3 regions of the Rhodococcus sp. MPR-R1B genome follow, and region 2 is predicted to be linked to each of the others. Evidence: riboswitches for the same ligand, from Rfam matches in the RefSeq annotation. Region 2 holds a riboswitch; each other region holds the start of a gene.
The links. A riboswitch is a leader RNA that binds a small molecule or an ion and turns the genes downstream of it on or off. The one in region 2 is predicted to bind cobalamin.
Positions count from the first base shown of each region.

Region 1 (10,546 bases), on a different contig from region 2:
TGGCGATGAGCCCCACATGGGTGGTGACCGCACTCAGCGCGGCAAGGAAGATCAACGGCTCCTGCGCACCGATCGCGCCCTGCGCACCGAAACTCAGCAGGTCGGCGGCAAACAGTCCGTCGATCTTGTTCGCCTCGGCCGTCTTTGCGACGTCGATCGCGGACGCGACCGTCGAAGTCGTCGGATCGATCGCGGCGTCGTAGATACTCACCGCCCCGCTGACACCGGTCACCGTCTTGAGTGGACGCCTACGATCGGCCACCGACCATCCTCCTGGCTTCGCGAAATCTGTTCCGAATTCACAACGCTAGACCGATCCTGGCTCCCGACAAGGTATTCACTCAGCCTGGTTCTATCCCTCCGAACGCCGCTTGGTCACGCCCCGGATTTACGGGCACGATAGGCGGCGACGTGCGCCCTGTTCCCACAGTTCCCGGTGTCGCAGTATCGCTTCGAACGATTGCGCGACAAATCCACGAAGACCGCTTCGCAGTCCGGGGCCTCGCACCATCGCAACCTCGAGAATTCGTCGGTTCGGATCAGATCGAGCACACCCATCGCCGCTTCTGCGGCCATCCGGTCCACCAGTGGCGAATCGTCAGCGGTGACGTGCAGGTGCCAGCCGAGGTCGTCGTGCCTGGTGAGCCGCGGCCTCGCGCCCGATTCGAGTAGCAGTGTGTTCACCACCTCGACGGCGTCGTCCACTCCCGCGGCTTCCCAGAACTTTCGCAGTCGTGGACGCAGCGCACGAACCGCCGTCAATTCCTCCGGTGTGCCGTCCCGCCTGCCGGTCCAGCGATCCGCGTCGAGAAACCGTGTCAGCTCCTCTTGATCCGGAAGCAGTTCGGCCCCGCCGCGGGCCGTGTTGACCAACGACGCGGCGAAGACGAGCGCCGATTCCGTGTCACCAGCAAAATGCACTTTGACTCCTGAGCCGTATCAACCTAATGTCAGCATCGTAATCGCTTTTACTCCTGACGGGTGACGACGTGAACTCTCGCAACGGCTTGATCTTCGCTCTGCTGTCCGCGGCAACGTTCGGCGTATCGGGCCCGTTCGCGAAATCTCTCATCGAATCAGGGTGGTCCCCCGGCGGCGCAGTGTTCGCGCGCGTTGCCGGCGGCGCACTGGTGATGATGGTGATCGCCGTAGCCACCCAATGGCCTCGCCTACGACAGGTGAGCACCCACACGCGCACGGTACTGCTGTACGGGGTGTTCGCGATCTCGGGCGTTCAACTGTGCTTCTTCAATGCCGTGCAACATCTTTCGGTCGGCGTCGCATTGCTTCTCGAGTACCTTGCACCGATCATCGTCATCGGGTGGGTGTGGATAACCAAGGGCGCGCGTCCGAGCGTGCAGACGCTTCTCGGTGCGGCGGTGGCCTTGATCGGCGCCGCCGTGGTGATCGACGTCTTCGGATCGGCAGAGATCAGTGCCGTCGGAGTCGCCTGGGGACTGGCCGCCGCGGCATGCCTTGCAGTCTATTTCGTCATTTCCGAACGTGCGGACGGTGATCTCCATCCAGTTGTGCTCGCGGCATCGGGGCTCACGGTCAGTGCAGTGGTCATCGGCGCGCTCGGACTCGTAGGCGTCCTCCCCCTCCAGTTCTCGGCCTCGAACGCAGTCGTGGCAGACCATTCGGTGAACGTGTGGCTGCCGGTGGTGGTCCTGGTCCTGGTCAGCACTGTCATTGCCTATCTCACCGGCATCGCCGCGATCACGCTGCTGGGGCCGACAATCGGGTCTCTGGTAGCGCTGACCGAAGTGCTGTGCGCGGTCGTCGCCGCGTGGATCCTGGTCGGGGAATCCGTCACCGCACTCCAAGCTGTAGGTGGCGCAGCAATCATCGCGGGGTTGGTCCTCGCGCGCCTCGGCCAGGTTGCACCGAAACAGATACCGGCCGACCCGATGACAAATGTCATGGCAGAAGAATGACGGACGGACGAGGGATCACGACCTCGAAGCGAGCAGATTCTATGTATGACCTCAACACAGGCACGGCATTCACCACAGGCACTGCATACACGCACTGAAGGATCGGCACACGACGCCGTCCGGTTGACCGGACTTCGCAAGAGTTTCGGAACCGTCGACGCCGTCAAAGGTATCGACCTGAGCATCCGCCCCGGCGAGATCGTCGCGTTCCTCGGCCCGAACGGCGCAGGCAAGACGACAACCATCGACATGATCCTCGGCCTGTCCCGGCCGACGTCAGGCGAGGTGAGCGTCTTCGGAATGTCACCTCGATCGGCGATTGCCCGCGGACTCGTCTCGGCAGTCATGCAGACCGGCGGACTACTGAAAGAGCTGACGGTTGCCGAGACGGTGCAGCTGACCGCCAGCCTGTACTCCCAATCCCGTCCGGTCGACGAAGTGCTGGGGAGAGCCGGAATCCTCGACATCTCCGATCGCCTGGTCAGCAAATGCTCAGGCGGACAACAACAGCGGTTGCGATTTGCGATGGCGTTGCTGTCGAACCCGCAATTGCTCATTCTCGACGAGCCCACCACCGGTATGGACGTCGAAGGGCGTCGGGACTTTTGGTCCGCCATCCGCGCCGACGCAGATCACGGTCGCACTGTGCTTTTTGCGACGCACTACCTCGAAGAGGCCGATGTCTACGCCGACCGCATCATCCTGGTCAGGCAAGGCACCGTGGTCGCAGACGGGACCACCGCCGAGGTCAAGGCGATGGCGTCCGGACGCACCCTGCGCGCGACTGTTCCAGGCATCACCGACGAACTCCTGCGAGCCATACCGAACTCCGACGCCGTCGAGGTGCGCGGTGAGTCGCTGCTCGTGCACTCGGGCGACACCGATGCCGTTGCACGATTCCTGTTGACCAATACGCAGGCTCGCGATCTCGAAATCGTCTCGCGTGGCCTCGAAGACGCATTCATCGCACTCACGTCGAACAACTCCGAAGGACAGAAGTGATGACCACTGAAACCGAAGCGAACACCTACGGAGCCGAGCGAACCGTCGTACCTCTCGGCGGATTCAACACGACGCTACTGCGACTGGAATTTCGTCGCCTGACTCGCAACCGGCGCACGATGATCTTCACGCTCGTCATGCCGGTTGTCTTCTTCCTCGTCTTCGGTCTCGGTCAAGGCGACGACGACCACGGGATCGGGCACGGCAATGTCGCCGCGTACATCATGATCAGCATGGCCCTGTACGGCGCGATGCTGGCCACCACCAGCGGCGGCGCGATGGTCTCGATCGAACGAGCGTCCGGGTGGAGCCGACAACTTCGGCTGACTCCCCTGACCCCGGTCGCCTACATCGCCGTCAAACTGATCATGGCGATGCTGCTCGGTCTCGTCTCGATTCTCGTGGTCTACGTCGTCGGCGCGTTCACCTCGGCGCAGATGGACGGATCACTCTGGTTCACAACGGCATTGATCGCCTGGCTGGGATCGTCGATCTTCGCGGCCTTCGGCCTGTTCATGGGGTACCTACTCCCCAGTGAGAACGTCATGCAGTTGCTCGGACCGGGACTGGCTCTGCTCGCATTCGGCGGCGGACTCTTCGTACCACTCACCGACGGTTCCGTATGGGCGACCATCGCACAGTTCACCCCGATGTTCGGCATCAACGCCCTCGCCCACGCACCGTTGACGGGCAATAGCATTCACTGGACCTGGATCGTCAATATCCTGGTGTGGTTCGCCATCTTCGCCGGCGGAGCGATCTGGCGGTTCCAACGAGATACGGAGCGTGTGTAGTTGTCGCAAACGACTGACCGAGAAGATTCCGTCGCGCTCCCGCGGCGGAATCGTTTCGGCGTTCTCTTCGCGGCGGTCTGGATGGTATTTCTCGGCGGGCCGCTGATCGAGGGATGGAATCTACGCGACGAACTGCGCGGCTGGACAGGGATTCTCGCGACGATCGCCTTCAGTGCCCTCTACCTCTACACCTTCGCCACAACGCAGCAGCGGCGTCGAATGACGATGACTCGGCCGACGATTCGCGAAGCTGCACTGACTTTGGCCGCCTTGACCGCGTTGGCCGCCGTGATGATCGTGAGCGTCGGGCCGACAGGTTTGGCAGCAGCACCGTACCTCGCGGTGACAGCGGTGACACTGTTGCCGACCGTCGCCGGCGGCATTCTCGCCTTGGTGTTCGCGGCCTCCGTGGAGATAGTCAGCCTCTCGTCCGGGTGGGGGAACTACTCCGGACTCTCGCTCGGAGTCTGCGCGGCCGCATTCGCGACCTGGGGCATCATGTCCCTGATCAGCCGCAACTTCGCCATGCTCCATGAACGCGAAGAGCAGGAGCAGCGGGCAATCATGGAGGAGCGAACGAGGATGGCGCGCGATCTGCACGACATCCTCGGACACTCGCTGACCGTCATCACGATCAAAGCCGAACTGGCCAATCGCCTACTCGATGTCGATATCGAACGTGCGCGCAACGAACTCGACGACCTCGAAAGACTTTCGCGTGACGCGTTGGCAGACGTGCGCTCGGCCGTCGAAGGATTTCGTGGGATTTCTCTTCCCGTCGAAATAGCCCGAGCACGAGAGGCATTGCGTGCGGCTGGCATCGAGGACGAGGTGCCGAGCAGTACCGACATGGTTCCCACGCGTCTTCGCGAACTCTTTGCATGGACGATCCGTGAGGGCGTCACCAACGTCGTTCGACACAGCGGTGCGACCCACTGCCGGATCACGGTCGACGAAAATAGTGCGTCGGTCGTCGACGACGGGCAAGGGGCCGGGTCGACGTCTTCCGGCAACGGTCTGATCGGATTACGCGAGCGCGCCGGAGCGTCGGGCGCACGAGTGATCATCACTCATCCCCAGCCGCAGGGGTTTGCACTTCAGGTAGTCGAACAGGAGACAGAGTGAACAGCCAGGGCGATCGAGCAACCATACGGCTGCTCTTGGCGGACGACCAGGCGCTCGTGCGAGGAGCGTTGGCCGCACTACTCGATCTGGAATCCGACCTCTCCGTGGTGGCCGAGGTCGGTCGCGGCGACGAGGTTGTGGCCGCTGTTCTCGAACACCGCCCGGATGTCGCGCTTCTGGACGTCGAGATGCCCGGCATGGACGGAATCGCCGCGACGGCGGCCCTTCGCGAGGCAGCACCCGACACCCGAGTCCTGATCGTCACCACGTTCGGACGTCCCGGATTTCTTCGCAAAGCCCTGCACGCCGGGGCCGGCGGGTTCGTCGTCAAGGACACACCCGCCAGGCAGTTGGCCGACGCAGTCAGGCGTGTCCACGCCGGACTGCGCGTCGTCGATCCCACCCTTGCGGCCGACAGCCTCGTCAGCGGCGAGTCGCCCCTGACGGAGCGTGAGACCCAAGTACTGCGCGCCGCTCACGACGGCGCACCCGTGGCAGCCATCGCAGGGGCGCTCTTCTTGTCCGCAGGGACAGTTCGAAATCATCTGTCATCCGCGATGGGCAAGACAGGTGCGTCGACGCGCGCGGAAGCCGTCAGAATCGCCGAGTCGAACGGCTGGCTCTGATCCGCATGGCCGGAATCCACTTCCCCGGCAAATAGTTCGCCGTTCGATTCTTGACGGCGATTTGTCCAGATCACTCAAAGTAGGGACCTTCTACCCTAGGGGTTTTCCCTGCAAACAAACCCCTTCGCGAGAATCCAAAACAGCTAATCGTTCGATAACTGGCTATGATGCAGTTAATTGAATCGACGGAGCCTGTGCGTAACGGGGGAAGGGACGTCTCATGTCGAACCAGTTCAACGATCGCTTGAACTCGCTGTTCGAGACTGCCGACTTTCACGTCACCAACGCGATGGTCGTTCGCGGCATGACCGAGTTCGGCTGCCGCATCTCGACGCCGTACCTGTCCCAACTGCGCACCGGCGTCCGAACCAACCCGTCACCCGAAGTGGTTGCCGCCCTCGCCCACTTCTTCAACGTCCATCCGGACTACTTCTACGCCCCGTCCGATCAAACTCCGCCCGCGATCTCGGGCGGCGAGGCGGACCTCTCTCTCCTCGAACAGCTGCACAACGTGCGCCTGCGAAACCTCACCTCTCGCGTCGTCGATCTATCGCCGTCTTCGCAGGATCTGCTTGTCGAAATGGCGGAGAATCTACGTTCCTCCGAGAATCTTCCGCGCGTACCACCGGACTCGAATTCCTACATGTCACGCGCGTAGCGCCCTTCGCCGACTCTCCTTGACTGCTCAGGGAGGGTTGGCCTTATGCTGGTCGATGCAGCTGGTTCGCCCGGCGCGGTCATGAGGAGCCCCGAAGACCGTTCCCGGCGTCGAAGCCCCGTCAGCGCAAGCTGTCGGAGTGAGAGGGAACCCGGTGAAAATCCGGGACTGTCCCGCAGCGGTAAGCAGGAACGACCGCCGTTTATGTGCACTGGGCATCCGCCTGGGAAGCGACGGCCAGTAGGTTCGATCCAACTCGATCGAGTGCCCGCGAGTCCGAAGACCTGCCGACTGTGTCGGGCACGCCGTGCCCGACGGTCCACCGCCTCGTGGAATGGGCGTGTAGATCTCCATCGGACCTCGTGTGCGGTGCGGGCAGTACTGTCCGCCGAAACTCGAGGTCTCGTGAGGTGTACCCGTCTGCCGGCAGTGGCCATCAATGCATTGGCAATCTGGAGAAACTCCGTGACAACAACATTCACTTCGACCGTGCTGGGCTCACCGCGCATCGGTCCTCATCGAGAACTCAAGCGGGCAACCGAAAGCTACTGGGCAGGGCGCATCGACGCCGACGCCCTGCAGGCTGTCGCCCGTGACCTCCGTCGGCAGGGCTTGGCCGACCTCCGTGACCTGGGCCTCGACTCCATCCCGGTCAATACCTTCTCCTTCTACGACCAGATGCTCGACACCGCAGTTCTTCTCGGCGCGCTGCCCGACCGCGTCGCGTCGGTCGCCGATCCGTTGGACCGCTACTTTGCCGCCGCCCGTGGGACGGACACCATCGCGCCACTCGAAATGACGAAGTGGTTCGACACCAACTACCACTACCTGGTGCCGGAGATTTCACCGTCCACCACGTTCGCACTCGACCCGTCCAAGGTCTTGTCCGAACTGGCAGAAGCACTTTCCGACGGCATTGCAGCCCGCCCGGTCGTCATCGGACCGGTCACCTTCCTGCTGCTCTCGAAGGCTGTCGGCACAGACGAGCCGCTGCTCTCGCGGCTCGACGAACTACTCCCCCTCTACGCGGATCTACTCGGTCGGCTCGCGAAGGCCGGTGCGAGCTGGGTTCAGCTCGACGAACCCGCCCTCGTGGGCGATCGCACCGATGAGGAAATCGAAGCGGCACGCGCTGCGTACGAACAGCTTTCAGCGCTGTCCGAGCGGCCGTCGATCCTGTTGGCGTCGTACTTCGGTTCGCTGCGTGACGCGTTGCCCGCGCTTGCGTCCACCGGCGTCGAAGGATTTGCCGTCGACCTGGTGGCCGGTCAGGATTCGATCGGCTCCGTACCTGAACTCGCCCGCAAACTAATCGTCGCCGGAGTGGTCGACGGACGAAACATCTGGCGGTCCGATCTGGACTCGGCACTGAGCACTTTGGGTGCCTTGCTCGGCAGCGTCGACACGCTTGCCGTCTCCACGTCGTGCTCTCTGCTGCACGTTCCGTACACACTCGACGCTGAGTCCGATGTCGACAAGGCCCTGCGCTCGTGGCTCGCGTTCGGCACCGAGAAGGTCAAGGAAGTAGTAACTCTCGCAACCGCTCTCACACTGGGCCGAGAGTCGGTGGAGGACGAGTTCGCTCTGGCACGAGCGGCCGCGTCGACCCGCAAGGACGATCGCAGACTTAATGATGCGAGTGTTCGAGGCCGTCTGGACGCGGTGCTGAACTCGGCAACCGGTCGCGCGCCCGCCGCCGAACGTCGCGCTGCCCAGGACGAGCTGCTTTCTCTGCCGCCGCTGCCCACGACGACCATCGGTTCGTACCCGCAAACCTCGAAGATCCGCATCGCTCGCGCAGCACTGCGCAAGGGCGAGATCGACGAAGCCGAGTACGTCAACCGTATGCGCGCCGAAATTGCCGAAGTTGTTGCGCTCCAAGAAAAGCTGGACCTGGACGTGCTTGTTCACGGTGAGCCGGAACGCAACGACATGGTCCAGTACTTCGCGGAGCAGTTGGACGGATTCTTCGCCACCGCCAACGGTTGGGTCCAGTCGTACGGCACCCGCTGCGTGCGTCCGCCGATTCTGTACGGCGACGTCTCGCGCCCGAAGCAGATGACCGTCGACTGGATCACGTACGCGCAGTCCCTGACCGACAAGCCGGTCAAGGGCATGCTCACCGGACCCGTCACCATTCTGGCCTGGTCGTTCGTCCGTGACGACCAACCCCTCGCCGACTCGGCAAATCAAGTCGCACTGGCAATTCGAGACGAGACCGTCGATCTGCAGGCCGCCGGAATCGGAATCATCCAGGTCGACGAACCGGCTCTGCGAGAACTGCTCCCACTGCGTGCCGAGGATCAGCGCGCCTACCTGGACTGGTCGGTCGGCGCCTTCCGGTTGGCTACCTCGGGCGTCGCGGATTCCACTGCGATCCACACGCACCTGTGCTACTCCGAGTTCGGAGCGGTGATCGGCGCCATCGCCGGCCTCGACGCGGACGTCACGTCCATCGAGGCGGCGCGCTCACACATGGAGGTCCTCGACGATCTCAGTTCGGTCGGGTTCGATCTCGGCGTCGGCCCGGGTGTCTACGACATCCACTCGCCGCGGGTGCCGAGCGTCGACGAGATTGCCGAATCCCTGCGTGAGGCACTCAAAGCTGTTCCTGTCGAACGATTGTGGGTCAATCCGGACTGCGGATTGAAGACACGGGGGCCGATCGAGGTCGAAGCATCGCTTCGTAACCTCGTCGAAGCCGCGAAGTTGGTACGAGCGGAGCTTTAGGGGCAAAGCCCCTGTGCGCCTTTTTGGTAGTGGGAACTACCAAAAAGGCGCACGGGGGTCAGCTCAACCACGTATTGCCGAAGAGCAGAATCCCGTCCGCACTCGGGGTCACTCCGTGGACGTTCTCGCGCCACGGGATGAAGACCTTGCCGGAGTTGACCACGGCCATCGGCGCCGTCTCGTTGACCACGGTCTGAATATCGTCGATGACGGCTCGCCGCTCATCCTCGCCCGACGCTGTTTGCAGCTTGCCGAGCAACTCGTCCATCCGAGCGTTCTTGTAACCGAGGATGTTCGACGGCGAATCGCTGAACAGGTTGCCGTACATACGCACGAACGGTGACTCTTCCAGCACGTTGAACGCGAAGTAGGACACGTCGTAGTCATGCTTTGCGTACAGCATGGAAATCAGATCGTTGATGCTGGTTGCGTAGGTGATGTCGACCGTGAAACCCACTGCCTGCAAGAGCGACTGAAACGTCAGTGCGCTGCGCTGTGTCGCCGGATCGTTCATCCCGACGTACGTCAGTTTTCCGTCGTAACCGTCCGCCTTCGCCTCGGCGAGATACTTCTTGGCCGCCTCGGGGTCGAAGCCGTTCCCGGCCACCGATCCGTGCCACTGCGACCACGACGCGAACATGTCGGTGCCGGGTTCGCCGAAGCCGCCCTGAACTCGCTCGTTGAACGTATTCGGGTCCACCGCAGCGACAATCGCCTTACGCACGCGCTCGTCCTTCGCTGCCCGATCGTCGCGCTGATTGATTGCCAGAACTCCGGCCATGCTGGCCGAGTACACAAATCCGGGATCACCGGCTTCGAAAGCCTCGTGAATGAAGTCGGGAGACTTCAGATAGGCAACCTGGATTCCGTCGGTGTGCAATCCTTCCAGTTTGCTCTTCTCGTTGACGATTGCGGGAAAGCGCAACTTCTCGAGGTACGGCGCCCCGTCCCAGTACGTCGGACGGGCAGCGAGCACCAATTCGTCCTGGGAGGCGAACTTCTCGACGGTGAACGGGCCTGCCCCGATCGGGGTGAACGTGCCGGTAGCCATCGACGAGGGCGCGACGATCATGCCGGGACCGGTGGTGAACATGATCGGGAACTCGTCCCACGGCTGCGCCAATGTAAAGACGACCGTACTCGGATCCGGTGAATTCGTCTCGCGCACAGCGGTCTTCCACACCAGCGCGTGAGTTCCCTTCTTCTGCAGATAGTGATCGATGCTCCACAGGACTGCCGCACTGTCCATCGGAGTGCCGTCGCTGAAGGTGACGCCGTCGCGCAATTTCAGTGTCCACACCGTGTTGTCGCCGTTGGCCGACAACGACTGAGCCAAGTGGGGAACATACTCGCCCGCCGACGTATCGAAGCGCATGAGAAGGTCGTAGATGGCTGCCATTTCGCTACCACCGGTAGCGCCGCCGTCCTGACGGTCAGCCGGATCGAGGCTACTGATCCCGTTGTAGGTGGCAAACGACACGGTGCCACCCGATCGCGGCTCTCCCCCGTTGTTCTGGTCACCGACAACTCCGACCGTCACGTCCGATGCATCCGTGGTCGTACCTTGGCTGCTACCGGCGCACCCCGTCACCACCAGCGTCGCCGACGCCAGGACAACCATCCAGATTCGAGCGCGGACTCGGTACGAGCGCTTCATTGCGACTCACTTTCACA
Region 1 covers NZ_JBXAFO010000002.1:204,338-214,883, reverse strand. The annotation lists gene AC1Q61_RS03710 (NtaA/DmoA family FMN-dependent monooxygenase) at 1-262, opposite strand, end outside; gene AC1Q61_RS03705 (CGNR zinc finger domain-containing protein) at 376-921, opposite strand; gene AC1Q61_RS03700 (EamA family transporter) at 990-1,937, shown strand; gene AC1Q61_RS03695 (ABC transporter ATP-binding protein) at 1,983-2,939, shown strand; gene AC1Q61_RS03690 (ABC transporter permease) at 2,939-3,733, shown strand; gene AC1Q61_RS03685 (sensor histidine kinase) at 3,734-4,858, shown strand; gene AC1Q61_RS03680 (response regulator transcription factor) at 4,855-5,484, shown strand; gene AC1Q61_RS03675 (helix-turn-helix domain-containing protein) at 5,705-6,142, shown strand; cobalamin riboswitch at 6,240-6,448, shown strand; gene metE (5-methyltetrahydropteroyltriglutamate--homocysteine S-methyltransferase) at 6,608-8,872, shown strand; gene AC1Q61_RS03665 (ABC transporter substrate-binding protein) at 8,931-10,529, opposite strand.
Region 1: it holds a riboswitch for cobalamin, as region 2 does, so the genes downstream of both, metE (5-methyltetrahydropteroyltriglutamate--homocysteine S-methyltransferase) here and AC1Q61_RS09435 (CbtB domain-containing protein) in region 2, are expected to answer to the same signal.

Region 2 (10,546 bases):
CCGCGTCGGCAAGCACCCGACCTGACTCCCCTCGCTTCGCTCACCGAGCGTGAGCGCGAAGTGCTGACAATCCTGGCGACAGGCGCGGCCAACAGCGTCATCGCGGAGCGACTGTACCTCGGTGAGACCACCGTCAAGACGCATATCTCCTCGTTGTTCGCCAAGCTCGGTGTGCCCAACCGGGTGAGTGCGTCGTTGATCGCGTTCCGGTGTGGCCTGGTGACGTGACTCGGGACTAATCCCGACCCTGTTCGTTGTTGCACCTTCGGTGACTGATCAAATCGTGATTGACCAAGACGTGACCATCGAAGTGTGGTCTGACGTCGCTTGTCCGTGGTGCTACATCGGAAAGACCAGGTTCCTCTCGGCGCTGGATCGTTTCGAGAACAAGGACCGCGTCAACGTCATCTGGCGCTCGTACCAGCTCGCTCCGGAGACCCCGGTGGGAGAGGGCCGAACCGAACTCGACGCCTTGGTCGAGATGAAGGGGATGGCGCCTGATCAGGTACGTCAGATGTTCGCCCACGTCAGCGCGACGGCCGCCGAGGTCGGGTTGACCTTGGACTTCGACACCGTGATCGCCGCCAATACCTTTGATGCGCACAGGTTGCTGCATCTCGCGGGTAAGCGGCAGAACGAACTCCTCGAAGCGCTGTTCAAAGCGCACTTCAGCGACGGCAAGGTGATCGACGACCGTGAGGTGCTGGTCGAGCTGGCCGTGAGCGTCGGCCTCGACGCCGATGTCGTGCGCGAGCAACTGGGCTCCGATGCCGCAGCGGAGGCTGTCCGCGAAGATCTCTCCATGGCCCGCCAACTGCAGGTCAGCGGCGTTCCGTTCTTTGTCGCGAACCGTGCGGTTGCCGTGTCCGGCGCTCAGCCCGAAGAGGTGTTTCTGCAGTTGCTCACTCAGGCCTCCGAACCGGCCTGAGTAAGGCGAGCGGCACGCACAGCCGGGGCGTTCGAAAACGGCAACAGATGTGCGCCGTTCACGGGGCAGGACAACGTCACGTGCGCTGCATCGACGAACCGGTACGGCTGCGCTGCAACAACTCCGGCAAGGTTCTTGCGCAGACGCGACATCTCGGCCCGCGCGGTCACCGTGCGGGCCGGGTCACCGAAAAGATCCTGCGCCAACCGCGATGCGGTCAGTCCACGCCTCTCGGATCCGAGGAGAAACAGAATCTCCGCATGCCGCTGGGTCGGGGAGTAGGCCCATTCGCCCAACCCCGACGTGACGGTCACCGACATGTTCTCGGAATCGCGCAGATCGATATGCACCGTGGGCGCACTGATTTTCTCGCCGGTGGCGATCGGCCGGACCACCCACCCGCCGGGAAGTGGATCCAGTTCGCACAGACCCAAAGCGGGGAACCACGTCCTGCCGGGAGCCAAAGCCGCGGGGAGCAGCACGCGCGAGCGATGAGGTAGCGCATCGACCGCCGCTACCCAGCCATGAGTATCGATCACCAATGCCGGTGATCCGCTACGAGCAAGCATCGGCCCTGCAACAGAACGCAATTGATCGAGATTGTCCCGATGCTTGTCGCGCAGGTGTGATTGCGCGAGGCGTGCGACGGCGTCGACCAGAGCGAGTGTGGTGGGGTGGACGGTCTTGGCGGGACCACTGATGTCGACGACGCCGATGACACGGTCGTCCCGCGGATCGCGGATGGGTGCCCCCGCGCAGGTCCACGGATGATGGCTGCGCGCATAGTGTTCCGCCGAGAAGATCTGAACCGCCTGTCGTGACACCAATGCCGTTCCGATGGCGTTGGTGCCGACGCTGTCCTCGGCCCAGTTCGCGCCCTCGACAAATCCCAGACGCGCAGCTTGGTCCAGTACTCGATGGGACCCGCTGCGCCACAGTACAGTTCCGCGAAGATCTGCGACGACCATGATGTTCTCACCGCTCGCGGTAACCGATTCGAGTCCACGCGTCACGTCGTCGAGCACGTCGTACAGTCCGGACTCACGACGACGGAGATCGAGTTCGGCGACGTCCATGGACGGTTCGACCCGGTTGTGTTCGGGGTCGATACCTAACTCGCGCAGGCGTTGCCACGATTGGCGGACCACGTCCCTGGGGCGGGCCGGTGCGCGGTCTCCGGCCATCGTCGCGTCGTACACCGCGGCGAGGGTCCTCGCGTAGTCGCGAGGATCCTCGCCGGGCGGCATCGCGGGCTCGGGCAACCGCTTTTTCAGCGAAGATACCGTTTTCAGCGAAGACACCGCTTTCAGTGAAGACACCGCGGTCAGCGGTAGACGAGGCCGCCGTCGATGAGACCGGCCTGACCGGTCATGTAGTCGGAATCGGGCCCGGCAAGGTACGAGACGAAACCGGCGACATCGTCGGGGGTTTCAGCTCGACCCAGCGCAATTCCGCCGACGAACTTCTCGTAGGTGGCGCCCTCTGGTGCACCGGTCAATTCGGCGAACCTCTTGTCGATCGTCACCCACATGTCGGTGCCTACGACGCCGGGGCAGTACGCGTTGACGGTGATTCCGTCGGACGCGTATTCCTTGGCTGCAGCCTGAGTGAGGGCCCTGACCGCGAATTTTGTTGCGCTGTAAACACCTAACATGGCGAACCCGTCGTGACCGGCGATGGATGACGCGTTGATGATCTTTCCGCGCTGACCGAGCGCTTGGAACTTTGCTGCTGCAGCTTGAATTCCCCACAGGACACCGTCGACGTTGACGCTCCAGATCTTGGAGACCTCTTCCGGCGTCGCGTCGGAGATCGGGCCGACGAGAGCGATTCCCGCGTTGTTGACGATGACGTCGAATCCGCCCAATTCCTGGTGTGCATGTTCGACGGCTGCGTGAACCCGCGCGCGATCGCTGACGTCGGCGACAAACGTCGTTGCACGACGGCCGATCTGTCTGATCTCGTCGGCAACCGCATCCAGCTTGGTTTGGTCGAGGTCGACCAACGCGATGTCGGCGCCGTCGTGGGCGAGGCGGAGAGCGATTCCGCGTCCGATGCCTTGGCCGGCGCCGGTGACCAGTACTACCTTGCCCGTGATGCTCATGCAGATCTCCTCGTAAGCAGTGAACCAGTCGGTTGTGAACCGGTGAGTGATTTGTATGTGACGGCGACCACAATGCGGAAGGGTTGCACCGTGTTGCAATTCCGGAAAATCGGACAGCAGTTGCAACCCTCGGCAACCCTCCCGGTACCCCGCGCGGCGGTTCCATAGTTGCGCCACCACTTCGCGAATCATCTTGCGAGACAATCTGGGAGAGGGCACATGACCGCTACAGTCGACACACCCACGGAACCGGCCACGCCGAGCCGACAACCGTCACGCCGCTGGATCGGGTTCGGGATCGCGAACCTCGTGATCGTTCTCGTGCTGGCCGTGGCGAGTTGGTACCTTCTGGCCGATCCGACCACCAGTCCCTGGAGTTTCTATCCTCTGCCGTTCAACGCGGCGCTTTTCTGGGCAATCCTTTTTGTTGTGTTCATCGGCTTCAATTGCGAGTTCGCCGGCTTCGATCGACTCCCACAGCCGGCGAAAGGCCTGGCGATCATGGTCGCGACCGCGGCCTTCGCCGTCGTGGTGACGTGGCTCCTGGCAAACGGCTTGGGGAGTTTGTACCCGGATTTCGCGGCCGATCGTGAGGGCGGCCTCGGATATTTCGCGGGTGCGCTGTTCGTGCTCTTCGGCTTCGGGACCTGGGTGATGGTGGTCCTGAACTGGCAGCATTGGCCGTGGACTTCCCTGGGGATGAAGCAGCCGTTGGTGGGTTTGTGTGAGATCGCGTTTGTCGCCGTTCCGACGCTGGCGCTGTACTTCGTGTTCGGTCTGCCGTCCGTGTCGCTGTCCGCCACGGATCCGTTGATGACCGTCGACACCGTACTCGGGTGGTTCTACTGCGTCGTGGTGGTCGTGATCCTGACTGGCCAGACGCTCGACAACTGGCCGTGGCGACTGTTCGGCGGCGGCGGTAAGACGGCGCTCGCAGCCACGATCGGTAACTTCGCCGTCGGAACCGGCTTGTACTTCGTGGCACTTCCGGTCGTGAAGGTGTTGGTGGGAAGCGATGCCGTTGCCGAGTTGGGTGGTGTGGTCCATCAGTTCCCGGCGCAGCTCGGTGTGTGCTGGGCCTTCTGGATGATCTTCTGGGCCAACGCCTTCGGTAACAAACCCACGGGCTTTGCGGACGGGGTCAACCTGGCGATCCGCGCGCTGCTCACGTTTGTGCTCGCGGTGGTCACATTCTTGTTCTATTACCGCTTTGCAGCAGAGCACATTCTTCACGAGCCGGCAGTTGTCGACGGATTACACGGCAATGCACTGGGTTTCGTGGATTGGGCCGTGTTGTGGACGTTGTTCTACGTCGTGGGATTTCAGTCGCTGGGACTCGGCAAATTCAAGCCTGCTGAGGGGTGAGTCGGTTGCCCGCACATCGGTGCGGGCAACCGGTGTCGGACGCCGGCACCGCGTCCACTGATTGCAACAGACTGCAACGCTTGTGACCGGGGCCACTTATGGGATGTGCTGTGTGTCACATTCACAAACAAGGAGAAGTGATGACGCAAACCATCGATTCCGCAGTCACCCCCGAGGTGAAGTTGACGGCGGTGACACCTCAGGAGCGCGTCGACGCCTGGCTGGCGGACTTCGAGTCGGCCCTCGCGGCTCGTGACATCGAGCGTGTGGCAGGCAAATTTGCACTCGACAGCTTCTGGCGCGACTTGGTGTCGTTCACCTGGAACATCAAGACCGTCGAAGGTCGCGAGCAGATTGCCGACATGCTCTCCGAGCGTCTCGACGACACCGATCCTTCGGGATTCCGGACCACCGAGACACCCGACGAAGCCGACGGCGTCACGTCAGCCTGGATCGAGTTCGAGACTGCAACCGGTCGCGCGCACGGACACCTTCGTTTGAAGGGAGATGAAGGTTGGACCCTGCTGACGTCGCTGCAGGAGTTGAAGGGGTACGAAGAAGGTAAGGGCACTCGTCGTCCGCGCGGCGCCAAGCATGGGGCAGACCCGAACCGCATCACGTGGGCCGAGCAGAAGGAGATCGAAGACCGCGAACTCGGTTACACCACACAGCCTTACGTCGTGATCGTCGGCGGCGGCCAGGGCGGCATCGCGCTCGGCGCCCGGATGCGTCAGCTCGGAGTACCGGCCATCGTGATCGACAGCCACGAGCGACCCGGCGATCAGTGGCGCGGACGCTACAAGTCCCTGTGCCTGCACGATCCGGTTTGGTACGACCACCTGCCATACATGCCGTTCCCCGACAACTGGCCGGTGTTCGCGCCCAAGGACAAGATCGGCGACTGGCTCGAGATGTACACCAAGGTCATGGAGGTTCCGTACTGGAGTTCCACGACCTGCACCTCTGCGTCGTTCGACGAGAAGACCCAGGAATGGACCGTCGAGGTCAACCGCAACGGCGAGAAGCTGACGTTGCGTCCCAAGCAGTTGGTGATGGCGACGGGTATGTCCGGCAAGGCCAACGTTCCGACGTTCCCCGGGCAGGACAAGTTCCTCGGCGATCAGCACCACTCGAGCAAGCACCCCGGCCCGGATCAGTACGTGGGCAAGAAGGTCGTCGTGATCGGGGCCAACAACTCCTCGCACGACATCTGCGGCGCACTGTGGGAGAACGGTATCGACGTCACGATGGTGCAGCGCAGCTCGACGCACATCGTGAAGTCGGATTCGCTGATGGATTTGGGCTTGGGCGATCTGTACTCGGAGCGAGCACTGGCCGCCGGCATGACGACACACAAGGCGGACCTCACGTTCGGTTCGCTGCCGTACCGGATCATGCACGAGTTCCAGATCCCGGTGTACGACGCAATCCGTGAGCGCGACAAGGATTTCTACGATCGCCTCGAGAAGGCGGGCTTCGAGCACGACTGGGGCGACGACGGTTCGGGCCTGTTCATGAAGTACCTACGCCGTGGCTCGGGCTACTACATCGATGTCGGCGCTGCCGAACTGGTTGCCAATGGAGACATCAAGCTCGCGCACGGCAATGTTCGTGAGCTGACCGAGAACAGCGTGATTCTCGAAGACGGTACGGAATTGCCTGCCGACGTGGTGGTCTACGCGACCGGCTACGGCTCGATGAACGGCTGGGTGGCGGACCTGATCGGTCAGGACACCGCCGACAAGGTCGGCAAGGTGTGGGGCCTGGGGTCGAACACCACCAAGGATCCGGGACCGTGGGAAGGCGAGCAGCGCAACATGTGGAAGCCGACGCAGCAGGAAGCGCTGTGGTTCCACGGAGGCAATCTGCACCAGTCGCGCCACTACTCGCTGTACTTGGCGTTGCAATTGAAGGCGCGTTACGAGGGCATCCCGACGCCGGTGTACGGACTGCAAGAAGTGCATCATCTGAGCTGAAAAAGAACTGCTGTGCGCCTTTATTAACCGCGGGAGGTTAATAAAGGCGCACAGCAGGTTCAGCGAAGGGCGTACTTCTTTGCTACTTCGCTGTTCTTGGTCGCGCGCTCGGTAAGGAAGGCGAATGCCAACCCGAGTACGAGCCAGAGCGTCGCCTGCGTAGCGAGCGAGGAAAGTCGGAACTCCCACAGCAGAGTTGCCGGGAAGTCCTCGCCCACCTCGTTGATGCCGGGAAGCGAGACGTAACCGATCGTGGCGATCACCAGGAATGCAGCCACCGGAGCAGCGATGCGCACGCTGAGGAACTCGTGCCCGGAAACTGCCTTTGCCGCCGCTGCTGCCGCGGTGACGGACAGCAGCCCGAGAATCACGGCGGCCAGCCACAGCAGTGTGCGCTGGTTGATGGTGTCGGGATCTCCGACGGCCGGCGGATTGGCCGGGTACTTGAAAAAGGGGACGGCCTCGATAGCCAGCCAACCACCGACGGCGATGGTGATCGCCAACAACGGCCCGGACATTCCGGTGAGTCGTCGAGCGTAATTGGCAACGACCGAGAAGATCGCCCCGAGTGCCAGTCCGGCAAGCGCTGTGGCCAGGAACAGCCCGGCGCGCTGCCCGTTGCGGCTCACCAGTGGTTCTTCTTCGTCACCGTGCGAATGCCCAGCGGCTTCGCCGGAAACCTCACCGGTGGCGCTGTTGGCTTCTTCGATCGCAATGGCAGCGTTGACGTGCGGTTCACCCAGCACGAATGCAACTCCGCCGGCAAGGATGCCTGCGATCAGACCAGCCAACAAACCACGAATGAGAAGCTTCGTGAAATTGTCGACTAGTGGCACGGCAGGCCCATCAAGTGTCGACCGTCGTGCATCAATTCATGCATGTACATGCCGGTGCGAGAGATAGCGCCCTGGTCGAATCCGACCAGGTAGAGAGCCAGCATCGCGAACAGAACTACTGCAGCGGCGAGGAAAGCAAGACGAGTCGAATCGATCGACGTATCGGGAGAATAGGCGAGAGCCATCGAAGCCTCCTGGGATTTTCGCGTCCCCTAGGTCCATGCGATGGCCGAAGTGTCTGGCTGTCGAAATAGTCGTGCCGAAAAAGGCACTTCACCTCGAATTACAGTGGCGCGACCGCTCCGGGCTTTCACCGGATTCCTGTCGGACCATCGCGTTTACATGCGAACTTTTGCACTACAGCACGCACCGTGTCAACGCGTGAAGCCGAGATGACCGTCGATTGTGCCCGCCAAGGCAGGCACAATCGCTCGAGATCAGCTCTTTGCGGCGACGTCCAGGACAACTTCGAATTCGAGCAACGACGCACCCGAAGCGACGGGCTTCGCGCGCTCGCCGGAATGGGCTTCACGGGCGGGGCCGTCACGCCAATCGGCGAACGCCTGCTCGGACTCCCACTGAGTCACCACGAAGTAGCGGCTCTCACCGGCGGTGGGGCGGAGGAGTTGGAATCCGAGAAAGCCCGGGGAGTTCTCGACTGCGTGAGCGCGTGCTGCGAAGCGCTTCTCCAGTTCGGGGCCGGCGCCCTCGGGGACCTCGATTGCATTGATCTTCACGACTGCCATGCAAGCGACATTACCCGCGCACCTTCACCGCGTACCGTGACACTCGTGTTGCATGACGAAGGTGGAACGGGACAACCGATTCTGTTGTTGCACGGCCTCATGGGCAGCTCCCGAACGTGGCGACGCCAGGTGCCGTGGATCCGCGAGTTCGGCCACGTCTACACCTTTGACGCTGCCGGTCACGGCAGGCCGGCGCCAGCGGCACTGACTACCGAGGCATTCGTCGAGGACCTGACATCGGCGGTTGCGTCCATCGAGGAGCCGATGATCGTGATCGGTCATTCGATGGGGGCTCTGCATGCGTGGTGCTTCGCCGCCGCGCATCCCGAAAAGGTTTGTGCGCTGGTCCTCGAAGACATGGCCCCGGACTTTCGTGGACGCACCGCTGCGGACTGGGCGCAGATGATCTCGGCGTGGCCGCAGCCGTTTGCTTCCGAGGAGGCGATGAAGGAATTCTTCGGCCCCGTCGCCGGCCAGTACTTTCTCGACTCTTTCGACCGCCGCGACGACGGGTGGTACCTGCACGGCGACGTGTCGACCTTCCGCGACATCTCGGAGGAGTGGGGCACGAGGCATTTCTGGGATCAGTGGAAGGCGATCGAGGTGCCGACCTTGCTGATCGAGGGAGAGTTCACCATCACCCCCGAGGGACAGATGCGAGAGATGGCCGAGAGGCCGGGAACTCGGTACGTACGTATTGCCGATGCAGGCCACCTGGTCCACGACGATCAACCGCAGCGCTATCGCGAAGTGGTGACGGAATTCCTTCAGACCGTGAGCTGACTTCGGATCGACGCGCCCACCTGCTCCAGCTCGACGGCTCGCCTGGCGAGGAGTCCAGCAGCGAACTTCGCCTTGTCGCCGCGATGGCGGGGGACGACGTGCAGGTGCGAGTGGAACACGGTTTGGCCCGCGGCACGCCCGTCGTTGACGAGAAAGTTGACTCCGTCAGCGGCGATGTCGCAGCGGCGTAGAGCTCCGGCGATGAGCGTGCCGACGCGGAACATCTCTGCGCCTTCGTGACTTTCGAGAGCATCGAGGTTCTCTGCATGACGCTTGGGGACCACCAGGGTGTGTCCGCGACTCACCGGCCGTGCATCGAGGAATGCGAGAGTTGTCTCGCTCTCGTGAACGAGAATCGCCGGCTCGGTCAGCGCGACGATCTTGCAGAAGACGCAGGAATCGGTGCTCATGCCTACAGAATGTAGTCCGAAATCAGATCCGACCCCGGACTACAGCAAGCGCAGTTGGCGTGCCCTCGTGATCGCTTCGTTTCGATTGTGTACGTCGAGCTTCTTGTAGAGAGTGCGCAGTTGAGTCTTGACGGTGTTGACGGACACGTACAGTTTGTCGGCCATCGCAGCCGACCCCATGCCGAGCGCCAGGAGTGAGAGGACTTTCTGCTCGCGTTCGGTCAACTCCACGATATGTACGAATTCCGGAAATGATTCCGCAGGCGACCTTTTCGAGAACTCGGCGAGTGCACGCGATTTCGTTTCGGCCATCGATTCGAGTTTCTCGACGTCCGCCGATGCGATGGTCGCGAACGAACGTAGAAGTCCGGTCTGATCCGCGATGCTGCACGCTCTGGACCACTCCTGAGAGGCGAGGCGTGGCTCACCCAGCTCGGAGTGTGCAACCGCTTGCACCAGAAGCGATTCCATCTGTGCCCGCGGATAGGATACGCCAGACCAGTCGAACTGGTGACACAGCGCCACCGCGGCCTCGTTCTGGCCGATCCGCTGACGTAAACGCGCCACCGACGTGAGCGTCCACGGATTGGCGGCAGGATCGATGATCTCCTTGGCCAGTGCTACGGCATTGTTCCCCTGTCCGAGAGCGAGCAAGAGATCGATCTCTGCGGATTGCAACAGAGGAAGCGCGAAAGATGTAGCCGTGTACTGCTTGGAATGTGCTTCGATCGCATTGTGGAGCAACAGTAGTGCCGCAGTGTGGTCGCCGGAGGTCAAGGCGAATTGGCAATGCGCATAGACGACGAATGCCCACAGTTCCTCGGTGTCGGACGGAAGACCGAGTTCGGTCAATGCGAGACGTGCGTCGTCGAAGTCGAGTGTGTCGAGAGCAGTGAGCGCCCGCGCTGTCAGGCCGGCGATCTTGACCACAGGTTCGAGCCAACCGCCGGGGTCCGGATGCTTCTGTTCGAGTTCGGACCAGTGTGTGGCCTGCCGCGGCTCACCAGCCAGCGCCCAATTCAGGGCGGCACTTCCCGCAGAGTTACGAGCGATGAAGTCGACTCCCTGAGACAGGGCGCCGTGGTACGCCATTCGAGCCTTGATCGTGGATTCTGTGAACCTGCCGCTCAATTGAAAATTGATCGCCCATTGAAGTCGCATGAGAGGGAGCTGTGCGCTGACCGCTTCCGGGTTGTTCTCCAGCGCACTGCGACTGAGATGAGACAGGCGCCTGGTGGTTTCTGCTGCGAGCCCGTACTCGCCTGCCATCCTGAGCATGATCGATTGAACGCAGGCAATGCTCAAGGCGTCCTTCGCGCCGGATTCAGCGCCGAGAGCCCACAGTTCTGCCGGCGATTCGGGTAGCAAGTCGACTACCGTCGAGCGCTCGCTCGGATG
Region 2 covers NZ_JBXAFO010000005.1:87,095-97,640, forward strand. The annotation lists gene AC1Q61_RS09400 (response regulator) at 1-228, shown strand, start outside; gene AC1Q61_RS09405 (DsbA family oxidoreductase) at 284-928, shown strand; gene AC1Q61_RS09410 (GAF domain-containing protein) at 907-2,175, opposite strand; gene AC1Q61_RS09415 (acetoin reductase) at 2,253-3,032, opposite strand; gene AC1Q61_RS09420 (hypothetical protein) at 3,252-4,397, shown strand; gene AC1Q61_RS09425 (flavin-containing monooxygenase) at 4,538-6,373, shown strand; gene AC1Q61_RS09430 (CbtA family protein) at 6,433-7,209, opposite strand; gene AC1Q61_RS09435 (CbtB domain-containing protein) at 7,200-7,394, opposite strand; cobalamin riboswitch at 7,420-7,558, opposite strand; gene mhuD (mycobilin-forming heme oxygenase MhuD) at 7,647-7,955, opposite strand; gene AC1Q61_RS09445 (alpha/beta fold hydrolase) at 8,001-8,738, shown strand; gene AC1Q61_RS09450 (HIT family protein) at 8,723-9,148, opposite strand; gene AC1Q61_RS09455 (helix-turn-helix transcriptional regulator) at 9,188-10,546, opposite strand, start outside.

Region 3 (10,546 bases), on a different contig from region 2:
CGATAGCTCCGGACCGGCCTGTATTTCTCTACTACGCACCCGGGTGCGCACACGCTCCGCATCACGCGCCCCGCGAATGGGCCGATCGCTACGCAGGCAGGTTCGACGCAGGGTACGAAGCCATGCGGGACGAGATTCTGGCCAGACAGAAGGAAATGGGACTTGTCCCGAAAGACACGACCCTGCCCTCACTCAACCCGATAGGCACTCCTGAGACCCGCACCGGGCCCGACGGCGAACCGTTCCCGCCGCTGGATTTCACCCGCCCCTGGGACACTCTCTCCGCTGACGAGCAGCGACTGTTCTCACGGATGGCGGAGGTGTACGCGGGCTTCCTCTCGCACTGTGACGATCAGATCGGACGCCTGCTCGGATACCTCGAAGAAATCGAGCAGCTCGACAACACGATCATCGTGGTGGTCTCCGACAACGGTGCCAGCGGTGAGGGCGGACCCGACGGATCTGTCAACGAGAACAAGATTGCGAACGGCGTACCCGACGACCTAGCCGAGAACCTGGCGAAGCTGGACGAGCTGGGCAGCACCGAGACGTACAACCACTATCCCAACGGGTGGGCGATGGCGTTCAACACGCCCTTCAAGATGTGGAAGCGGTACTCGTTCAACGGTGGAACCTGCGACCCATGCATCATCTCGTGGCCGGAGGGCATCGATGCCCGTGGCGAGATTCGAGATCAGTACCATCACGCCATCGACGTCGTCCCGACTCTGCTCGACTGCGTCGGCGTCGACTTGCCTGACACGGTGAAGGGGTACACCCAGCACCCGATTCAAGGCGTGAGCATGCGGTACAGCTTCGATGCCGGCAACATCCCCACCGCCAAGCACACCCAGTTCTATTCGATGCTCGGAGGACGAGGAATTTGGCATGACGGCTGGAAGGCCGTCACCACGCACCCGACTCTGAGCGGGTGGGGCCATTTCTCGGAAGACACCTGGGAGCTCTACCACACAGAGTTGGACCGAGCCGAGCTCCGGAACCTTGCGGATGAAGAACCCGGCAGGCTGGCAGAGCTGGTGGGGTTGTGGTTCCACGAGGCCGGTGCCAATCAAGCTCTGCCACTGGACGATCGGTCCGGTGTCGAACTCCTCACCACGCCTCGCCCCCAGTTGGCCCCGCCCCGAAACCGGTATGTCTACCGCCCGGGCGGAGCCGAGGTACCGGAAGCCGTCGCTGTCAACCTTCGTAATCGTTCATTCTCGATCGGGGCAGTTGTCGATTTGGCCGAGCCAGGTGCGACCGGTGTGCTTTTCTCGCATGGCGGCAGGTTCGGTGGTCATTCGCTGTACGTCAAGGACAACCGCCTGCATTACGTGTACAACTTCCTCGGCAGTGAACAGCAGAAGATCGATGCCACCGAAGACCTTCCGATCGGCGAAAATATAATCTTGGCAGCAACTTTCGAGAAGGAAGGCGAGGATCCGCCGGGCACTGCGCACGGGGTGCTCGGCCTCTACTACGGCGATCGGAAAGTCGGTGAGGGCAGAATCCGCACTCAGCCAGGCAAGTTCAGCATCGGTGGCGGCGAAGGGCTCAACGCAGGCCGTGACAGCGGGGAGCCCGTAACCGACGACTACCCGGGTACGTCACCGTGGGCGTTCACGGGTGGAACGCTCAACCGGGTGGCCATCGACGTCAGTGGTGAACCGTACGTCGACCTCGAACGCGAAGCAGTGGCGATGCTCTCGCGTGAATGACAGTTCCGAGTGCGTCTAGTGCGAGCCGGGCGGAAGGTATCGCACGGTAGGTACTCCGCCGGGACCGTCCAGGCGAACCTCGGCGTCGACCTGGTAGACCTCGGCTATCAGGTCAGCGGTGAGGACCTCGGTCGGGCTTCCGTGGGCAACGATGGATCCCCGGTTCAGCATCACTATCGAATCGCAGAACATGGCGGCCAGATTCAGATCGTGCAATGCCATGATCGTGGTGGTGGGGAGGCGTCGCACGAGCGCGAGCAATTCGAGTTGATGGTTGATGTCCAGGTGATTGGTCGGCTCGTCGAGTAGCAACTCGTGAGGTTCCTGAGCGAGGGCGCGCGCGATCTGGACGCGTTGGCGCTCCCCGCCGGACAGGGTGTGCCACGACCGGTCCAGCATGCCGGCGAGATCGGTGTGTTCGATCGCTGCCCGGACGGCGTCGCGATCGGAATCCGACTGCCCACCCCACAGTCCGCGGTGCGGTGTGCGTCCGAGTTCGACTACCTCCGCGACCGTCAGATCGATCTCGGTGTTGCTGTGCTGATCAACGGTCGCGATCCGACGCGCGATGTCGCGGCGTTTCCAGTCGGACAACGGGGTTCGGTCCAGGGTCACGACACCGGATGTCGGACGATTGTGCCCGGCAAGCAGTTTCAGCAGCGTCGATTTCCCCGAACCGTTGGGGCCGAGAAGCCCCACCGTACTTCCGGTTGTAGGCGAGACGTCGAGGTCGTCGACTATGAGCGCCCCGCCGACCCGCCAACTGACGCCGGTAGCTTCGAGTGTCATGGCCTGGCCTTCCGTCTCCAGAGGATGACGGCAAACGCAGGCACACCGACCAGCGCGGTCACCACACCGGCCGGGAGTTCCTGCGGCGCAATGGCTGTGCGTGCCACAGCGTCGACCCAGACAAGGAAGATGGAGCCGATCAGTGCGGACGCGGGCAGGAGTCGGCGGTGGTTCGAACCGACGAGAGCCCGCGCCGCGTGCGGGAGGACCAGGCCCACGAAGCCGATGGCACCTGCGACGCTCACGATCACCGCGGTCATCAAGGCTGTTGCCAACAACAGGGTCACACGCACCCGCCACACGTTCACCCCCAGCGACGACGCCGCGTCCTCGCCGAAGGCAAAGGCGTCGAGTGCGCGGGAGTGAGTCAGACAGACCACGAGGCCGACTGCGACCACCGCAGCGCAGAGTGCGACGTCGAGCCAGTCGGCGCCGCCGAGTGAGCCCAGGAGCCAGAACATCACGCCGCGGGTCTGCTCGGGATCGGCCGAGGTGATGACGATGAACGAGGTGAGCGCGGAGAACAGTTGGGTCGCGGCGACACCGGCCAGGATCACCCGGTCCGGCGTGCCGCCGGCCGCATGGGCGAGCAGCAGCACAAGGGCGAAGGAGATCACCGCGCCGATGAAGGCGCCGCTCGACAGGCCGATCAGTCCCGACCCGACTCCGAGGATCACGATCAGTACGGCACCGGTCGAGGCGCCGGACGAGATACCGAGGACAAACGGATCGGCCAGCGGATTGCGAAGCAGCGATTGCATGATCGCACCGCACAGCCCGAGACCGGCACCGCAGAGCGCGGCGAGCAGGGTGCGCGGCAGACGGAGGTCCCACACGATGCCGTCACGGATAGGGGTGACGTCCGCCGCGGTACCGCCGAGATGGCCGACGACAATCGAAGCCACCTCACCGACCGACAGACCGGCCGGCCCCAACGTGATGGCAACGGCGGCTGATCCGGCCAGCGTGACAACACCGATCACCCACAGCAGGGTGACGGTCGTCGGGTTGTCACGCAGCCGAACTCTTGTCGTCATCTCACGCCGTAGACCACGTAGTCGTCGAACAGTTGCCAGACCGTCCCCGACTCCCGAAAACCTGCTTGCGCGAGCGCCGCCAACTGGAAGTCGACGGCTGTGGGCGCGGTGGCGTCACGTCCGGCGAATCTGCGCTCTCGCTCGTCGGTCATTGGTCCGATGCCGTGAGTGGCCCGCAGCTCGTCCCACCAGCTGTCCCACTCGGGAGCGCCCGCAGCAAAGGCGGAGCGTTGCGTCTGCTCGTCGTGAGCGTTCGCCCATCGGCTTATGACGGGGGATCGGCCGTCGAAGCGAAAGTGATCACCATTGAGCAGAACGCCGGCAGGGCTCAGCAGTTCGCGGCACTGCCGATACACCTCGACGAGCTGCTGCGGTTGCAACCAGTGCAGCGCGGTTGTCGACACTATCGCCTGAACCGGCGCAGCCACCGAATTCGGCCAATCGGCTCCCGCCAGGTCTGCGTCGATCAGCTGCAGTCGGTCACCGAAACGCGTCGACGACTGGCGGGCGAGCTCCAGCAGCATCGGGTCGTAATCGATCCCCACAACGCTCGCATGCTCGAACTTTTCGAGAATCCGGGCGCTCAGTGAACCCGGCCCGCAGGCCAGGTCGACAACCGTGAACGGGGCGTGCGCGTGCTGCAATTCGAGGACGTCGAGAATCACGTCGAAGCGCTTCTCACGGTCGGCGATGTATGCCGCCTGCTGGTCGTCCCACCGACGCACCAGTTCACAGATCTCCGCGGACATCTAGACCACACCCAACTGGCGCAGCCCGTCGGAGAGCTGTTCGATGCCACCGACATTGCGGATCGAGGGATCCATCGTCGTTCCTTCGAGGATGATGTAACGCTTGTTCTTCACTGCGGTGAGCTTGCTGGCGACCGGGTCCGATTCGAGGAACGCGATCTTGTCTGCGGCACTGTCGCCGTCTCCACCGCGGTCGAGATCTGCGAGCACCAGCACGGTCGGGTCTCGATCGAGGACACTCTCCCAACCGATTTCGGGCCAGTACTGCTTGTTGTCGTCGAAGGCGTTCTTCGCACCCACCGCGTCGGTCATGATTCCCGGTGCACCGCAGCACCCGGCGAAGTACGGAGTCTTCGTGGCTGCGTACCACCACGCCAGCGTCACGTTCTCAGCTCCCAGTGCCGCCGTGGCGGTGGCCGCGCGATCCTTCAAATTCTCGGTGAGGTCGACACCTTTGTCCTTGACATCGAACAGTGTTGCCACGTCGTCGATTTCGTCGTACAAGTCGTCGAGCGTGAGGGCCTTGCTCTGCTCGGCATCCTGACCGGTGCACTCGCTGGGTGACTGATATGTCGCGACACCGAGGTCGGTGAACTTGATCCGGTCGGCGATGCCCTCCGAGGTGAACGTGTAGTTGAACGTCGTGTAGACCATGTCCGGTTCGCGTTCGAGGACACTTTCGAATGACGGGAACTCGGTGTCGAACGCCTGGACCTGACCACGCGCCTCGCGCAGTTCTGGGAGGACATCGTCATCGCTCATGGCGTACCCGGCCATCCGGTCCTGCACTCCCAGTGCGAACAGCATCTCTGCTGCAGGTTGATTTACCGCGATTGCCCGTTCGATCGGTCGCTCCACCGTGACGTCTCGGCCACAGTTCTGGACTGTCACGCGCGATTGTTCGGAAGAGTTGGATTGTCGGGCAGCACTGTCGTCGGAGGAGCAGGCAACCAACGACGCGCTCAACAGGGCAGCGACGGCGGCGGCGGGTAGGCGAAGTCTGGACAGACGCATGGAATCTCGTTCTCGCAGGGGCTCGTTCGCGGAGCCCGTTACCGTGTGAACAGGCGCCTGTTGACCCCTGCTGCCAGCCGGTATTCGGACTCGAGATCGCCCCACCCGAGCGCCTTCCCAGATTCTCATCCAGTGGCGTAAGCCCGGGCGGTCACCCTCACCGCTGCGCGTCAGTTCCGGATTCACACCGGATTCCCTGACCCCCTGTGTGGAGGTCCGCTGGCACAGAGGAACTTATCACCGCAGTGCACCGCCGGTCAGGTCGGCTGGTGTGAGGCAATCAGATCTCGATGGCCAGGTCGTCGATGTCGGTGAGGGTTCCGCCGTCGGCGAGGATGCGCTCGTAGTTCTCGCGTCGACGGAGGTCGATTTCGGTGTTGCTGACGCCCTCCTTCCAATATCCGAATATCGCGACGTCGTTTTTGTCGAGTCCGACGGTCGATCGAAAGTGCTTCCGGATTGCGCGCATCTCGTTGCGTTCACCGGCGCCCCACACGACGTAGCTCGCGGGATTGGCGAGCTCGCGTGCTCGTACCGCCAGTGGGCCGTCGGGCTCGGCCGGATCTGCGCTCACGCGGTGAAGCTCCAGGCCGGGGAGGGCGGGCAGTTCGGCGAAGGCGACCTCGTCATCTGTTGTGACCCAGCCGATTCCGACGACGTCGGTAGGTAACTGCTCGATGATCGAGTGCAATGCGGGTATTGCGGTGCCGTCCAGAAAAAGTGCGATACGTCGACCAGGAACATCAGGGATCAAGAAGTGTGGCCGCGGACCGGTGAGGCCGAAGGTGTCACCGACGGCCAACGTTGCTGCCCACCTCATCATCGGACTGGTCTGTCCGTGCAGGACCACATCGACGACGATCGATCCGCTCGCTGAATCGTAGGAACGCACCGTGTACACGCGCGAAGCGTCGTCGAAGGCCGGCCCGAGATTCATGCGTACGGTCACATTCGGGCGTGACCAGGTCGGATCGTCGGTCGACTCCGTCAAACGAGCCGTGATCCGCAGCAGGTGATCGCTCGGTCGCTCCATCGCTTCGACGATCGCGAGAACGTCGTTGAGTCCGCGATTGTGGTCAGCGGTCCTTAGGACGGTCGTCGGGGGAGTTGTTGTGCGCGAGGCGTCTGCATGTGTCATCGACTGTGCTCCTGGATCGGGTTTTCGGGATGCCGCCAGGTTAGTGCTGCCTAAGTCGAGCGAGTTGTCCAGAAGTGACATCTGATTACCTGAATGATTCGGGTCTCGAAACGACGCGGTTGAGCGAGTGGTGCCGGCGCTGCTACCGTGCCTGTGATGTCCATACGCCGCTGTTCTCTCGCTTCCGGCCGTGCACTGCGCACGGCCCGATTCGGCGTAGCGACTTTCCGACGTGGGCGTAAGGCGATCGACCGCCGCCCGTCCGGTCTTGTCTGGATCGAAAGAGCCTTGGCCGCACCGGCCGGATCCGTCTGACATTCGCCACTTCGGCGAGCATTGCCTCGCCGAGATTTCGCAGTGCCACACCTGTTGCAGTGCTGCGCATTTCCCGTACCTGAAGTTTCTCGCGGGTGAGTTGTGAGTGTCGGCGCCACCGAGCCTGGAATGCCAGCCAACTCGTTTTCGTGAAAGGTACACAGCAATGAATCGTTTCGAAGGTCGTCGTATTCTCGTCACCGGCGCAGGATCTGGAATCGGGCAGGCCACCGCGCTGCGGTTGCTCGCCGAAGGTGGCCGCGTGGTCGCTGCCGACATCTCCGAGCAGGGTTTGGCGAACACCCGGAAATCGGCAGAACATGCTTCGACGGAGGATCGCCTCGACACCGTCGTCGTCGATATCGGTGACGAGAGTTCCGTCATCAAGGTTGTGGGTCAGGCGATTTCGACTCTCGGGGGATTGGACGTACTGGTCAACGCCGCCGGGATACTGCGTGGTGGGCACACCCACGAGACCTCGCTGGACCTGTGGAATCAGGTGCTCTCCGTGAATTTGACGGGCACTTTCCTCGTCACCCGCCAGGCACTGCCGGCTCTCCTCGCCACCGCCAACGCAGTCGTGGTGAATTTCAGTTCCACCTCCGCGGCCTTCGCGCACCCGTACATGGCCGCGTACGCCGCAAGTAAGGGAGGAATCCAGTCCTTCACTCACGCACTGGCTCTCGAATACGGCAAGCAGGGTCTGCGTGCCGTCGCGGTGGCTCCGGGCAGTGTGAAGAGCGGGATCACCGACACTACGGCGTCGTACTTGCCGGAAGACACCGACTGGTCGCTCTTCGGCAAGTTGTCACCGATTCTGAGCACTGATCTGGAGTCCGGTGGTGCCCCCATGGCCGGGCCGGAAAGTGTTGCGGGAGTTATCGCGATGTTGGCATCCGACGATGGTGCCTTCATCACGGGCACGGAGATCCGTGTCGACGGCGGCACACACGCCTGATTCTGAGTCCGTCTGACGGCCCGCACAGGCAGGCCGTCAGACGCGAGCCGTCATTCTTGCGAGCGAGTGATGGCGGGGACGACGTAGGACTGATCGAGCACGGCGGGCGAAGGTTCGTACATTCTCAGTACCGGTCGGAAATCCCCGCGCGGTGCGGGCAGCCAGTTTGCCTTCGCCGTGGGATCTTTCGGCTCCTCGTGGCTGATCGTGATCGTCAACGCACCGTCGGCGTCGTGGACGATTCCTGGAGTGCGGTCGCCGATCGAGTATCGGTCGACGGGGTTCGCCACGAGGAAGAAGTCCGGCACCGAGTACATCGTCAGCGACCAGAAGGCGCTCACCGGCGGAGTGGGGTCGAGTCTTATTGTGTAGGTGTGGGTTCCGTTCAACTGCTCGCCCTGATCGTCGACGTAGGTCATGATGTACGCCGCTTCGTAAGGGTGGTTGCCCCACAGCCCGCCCTTGGCAGCCGCGGCGCGTTCGACGATGCGCAACTTGGGATCGGCGATCTTGAATTGTGAATCGTCGATTGTGCCGACCTCGAAGTAGTCGAGGTTGTAGTCGAAGGCGTGGAATGTGAGCTTCCATCCGTTGACTTCGGGGCTGGAGCCTTTCGTGAGGGCCTCGAGCAGGTTCTTCTCACCGATCGTCAATCCGTCAGCCAACGCGGCTGCCTCGTCGGCAGACAGCGATACGTAGGGAGAGGCCCCGTGCTCGGTGATTCCGATCAGGGAGAAGGAATCCTGGAGTTCTCGATCTCGCGGGGCCGGCGGAAACGCCTGTGACCAGATGCGGAGTTTCTCGAGGAACAGGAGGTCCTGGCTTACCCCGGGTTCGGGCACTGGGAGACCCGCCGAGTTTCCGGTGGAGTCGACGACGGTCAGCGTGGTGGCGTCCTGCAAGGCGTGCACCGCAGGGAGGTCGTCGTCGCCACCGCATGCCCACCGGCCCACGATCGACGCAATGTTCGTGGGAAATCTGATCACCGTGGTCTGGTCCGCCGGGGTTCCCGTCCAGGTGGGTGGGACGAGAAGGAAGTCTCCGCTCTTCGTGCCGGTGGCCCGATGCCCGACGTAAGCGAAATTGTTTGTCCAGGCGTCCACGAACTGGAGGACGTAGTAACGGCCATCGGTATCGGGGACGTGCAGCGCAACGGGGCCGACAGAGAGATCGATCTGCGCCATGGAATACACGGTGTCGTTGTTGATCGTGACGAAAGTGTCTGCCGGCCCGGCCAGTGTTCGGGCGTGGCTGAAGGTGTTGAAAGGTGCGGCGGGGTTCGCTCCGACACCGTTGTGAACATACCGATGGACCTGGTCGAGATTGAAAACGAGGGGAAATCCGTAGATATACGCCTGAGCTGCAAGCTCGGTGCGACTGGTGTCTGTCATCTCTGCCCTCTCGTCGTGCACGTCGGTTCGAAGTCCACCCTGCGGGAACCCTGCCGTCGGGGCATCACCCGCCGAGGGTGACGACGGTAGAGGGAGAAGACATGTCGGATCAGGAGAGTGCGGCATTGGTCGCTGTCGCAGACGAGTGGAACGTCGCGATGTGCTCGAACGACGCCGAACGGATCGGCGATTTCATGGCAGACGACTGGGTGATCGTCTCGGAATCCGGAGTGTCGACCAAAGCGGAGTTCCTGGGTTTCGTGGCCTCGGGCGACCTGACTCATTCGACGATGGACCGCGTCGGGAGCGCTCGCGTGCGTTTCTTCGGTGACGTCGCACTGTTCACCACGCGGATCGTCAATACCGCGCACTACGGCGGCAGACAATACGACGCCGACGAGTGGACCACCGACGTGTTCGCGCGGCGAGACGGTCGTTGGTGCTGCGTGTTGAGCCACATCACGCCGGCGGTCGAGGCGAAGATCGAGGACGTGGAACTATGACGTAGAGATAAGAGAAAGGCTGATGTTTTAACGGTGACACTATTGGGTAGTAATACGAGTTTCGCATTTATGAATGTATTTATCGGATTTATCGATTGTGAAGTTTCTGTAGTAGCGTCAGTTGAGTAGATCATTTTGATACGCATACCGGATGAGGTTCTCACATGATTGTTCTCGGCATTATTCTGGCGTTGATCGGCTTTTTCACGGGGTTGAGCATTCTGACCACCGTCGGCATCATCTTGGTCGTCGTAGGTGCAGTTTTGTCCATCCTCGGTGCTACCGGGCGCGCAGTGGGCGGACGAAAAGTCTGGTATTGATCAATACTGCGCGAGTAGCTGAGAAGGCGGTACCCGATCTCTTCGGAGATCGGGTACCGCTTTTTGTGCTCCAACTGGTTTTCGGTCTCTCTACCCCAAATTATCGATCTGAGCGGCATCGGGTAAACATGAAGGATGCTTTCTCGAGACCATGACGAAGAGAAATCTGCCGAGCGATTCAGATTCCCTCGCAGATGGAATCAGGTTGACGAATCGCGCCGCGGTTTGGTGTTGGCGTGGGTGGCCTTCACGTTGACGTTCGGCGGAGCACGTCTGGTGACCTGGTTGATCCAGATCGATACCAGGGATGTCGGCGACATCAGCGCCGGTGGCACTCATCTGCATCACTACCTGTGGGGAATTCTCCTGTTGGCGGGAGTAGCGATCTTCGGACTCGTCGACCGAAGTCCTCGCGCAAGAACCTGGATGGGCATCGCCTTGGGTATTGCGCTCGGACTCATTGTCGACGAAGCCGCACTACTGATCACTCTCGACGACGTCTACTGGCAGAGCGACGGTTGGCCGAGCATCGCCATCGCCGTGTCGATCATCGGTGTTGTGGGAACCGGGCTCGCGCTGACACGGAGCGGAGCGGAGAAGCCTCGAGGTTGATC
Region 3 covers NZ_JBXAFO010000033.1:2,807-13,352, reverse strand. The annotation lists gene AC1Q61_RS28875 (arylsulfatase) at 1-1,718, shown strand, start outside; gene AC1Q61_RS28870 (ABC transporter ATP-binding protein) at 1,734-2,507, opposite strand; gene AC1Q61_RS28865 (FecCD family ABC transporter permease) at 2,504-3,544, opposite strand; gene AC1Q61_RS28860 (class I SAM-dependent methyltransferase) at 3,541-4,293, opposite strand; gene AC1Q61_RS28855 (ABC transporter substrate-binding protein) at 4,294-5,307, opposite strand; cobalamin riboswitch at 5,366-5,546, opposite strand; gene AC1Q61_RS28850 (siderophore-interacting protein) at 5,588-6,445, opposite strand; gene AC1Q61_RS28845 (hypothetical protein) at 6,602-6,760, shown strand; gene AC1Q61_RS28840 (SDR family NAD(P)-dependent oxidoreductase) at 6,927-7,718, shown strand; gene AC1Q61_RS28835 (DUF1254 domain-containing protein) at 7,769-9,109, opposite strand; gene AC1Q61_RS28830 (nuclear transport factor 2 family protein) at 9,211-9,612, shown strand; gene AC1Q61_RS28825 (DUF6131 family protein) at 9,777-9,932, shown strand; gene AC1Q61_RS28820 (hypothetical protein) at 10,068-10,544, shown strand.
Region 3: it holds a riboswitch for cobalamin, as region 2 does, so the genes downstream of both, AC1Q61_RS28855 (ABC transporter substrate-binding protein) here and AC1Q61_RS09435 (CbtB domain-containing protein) in region 2, are expected to answer to the same signal.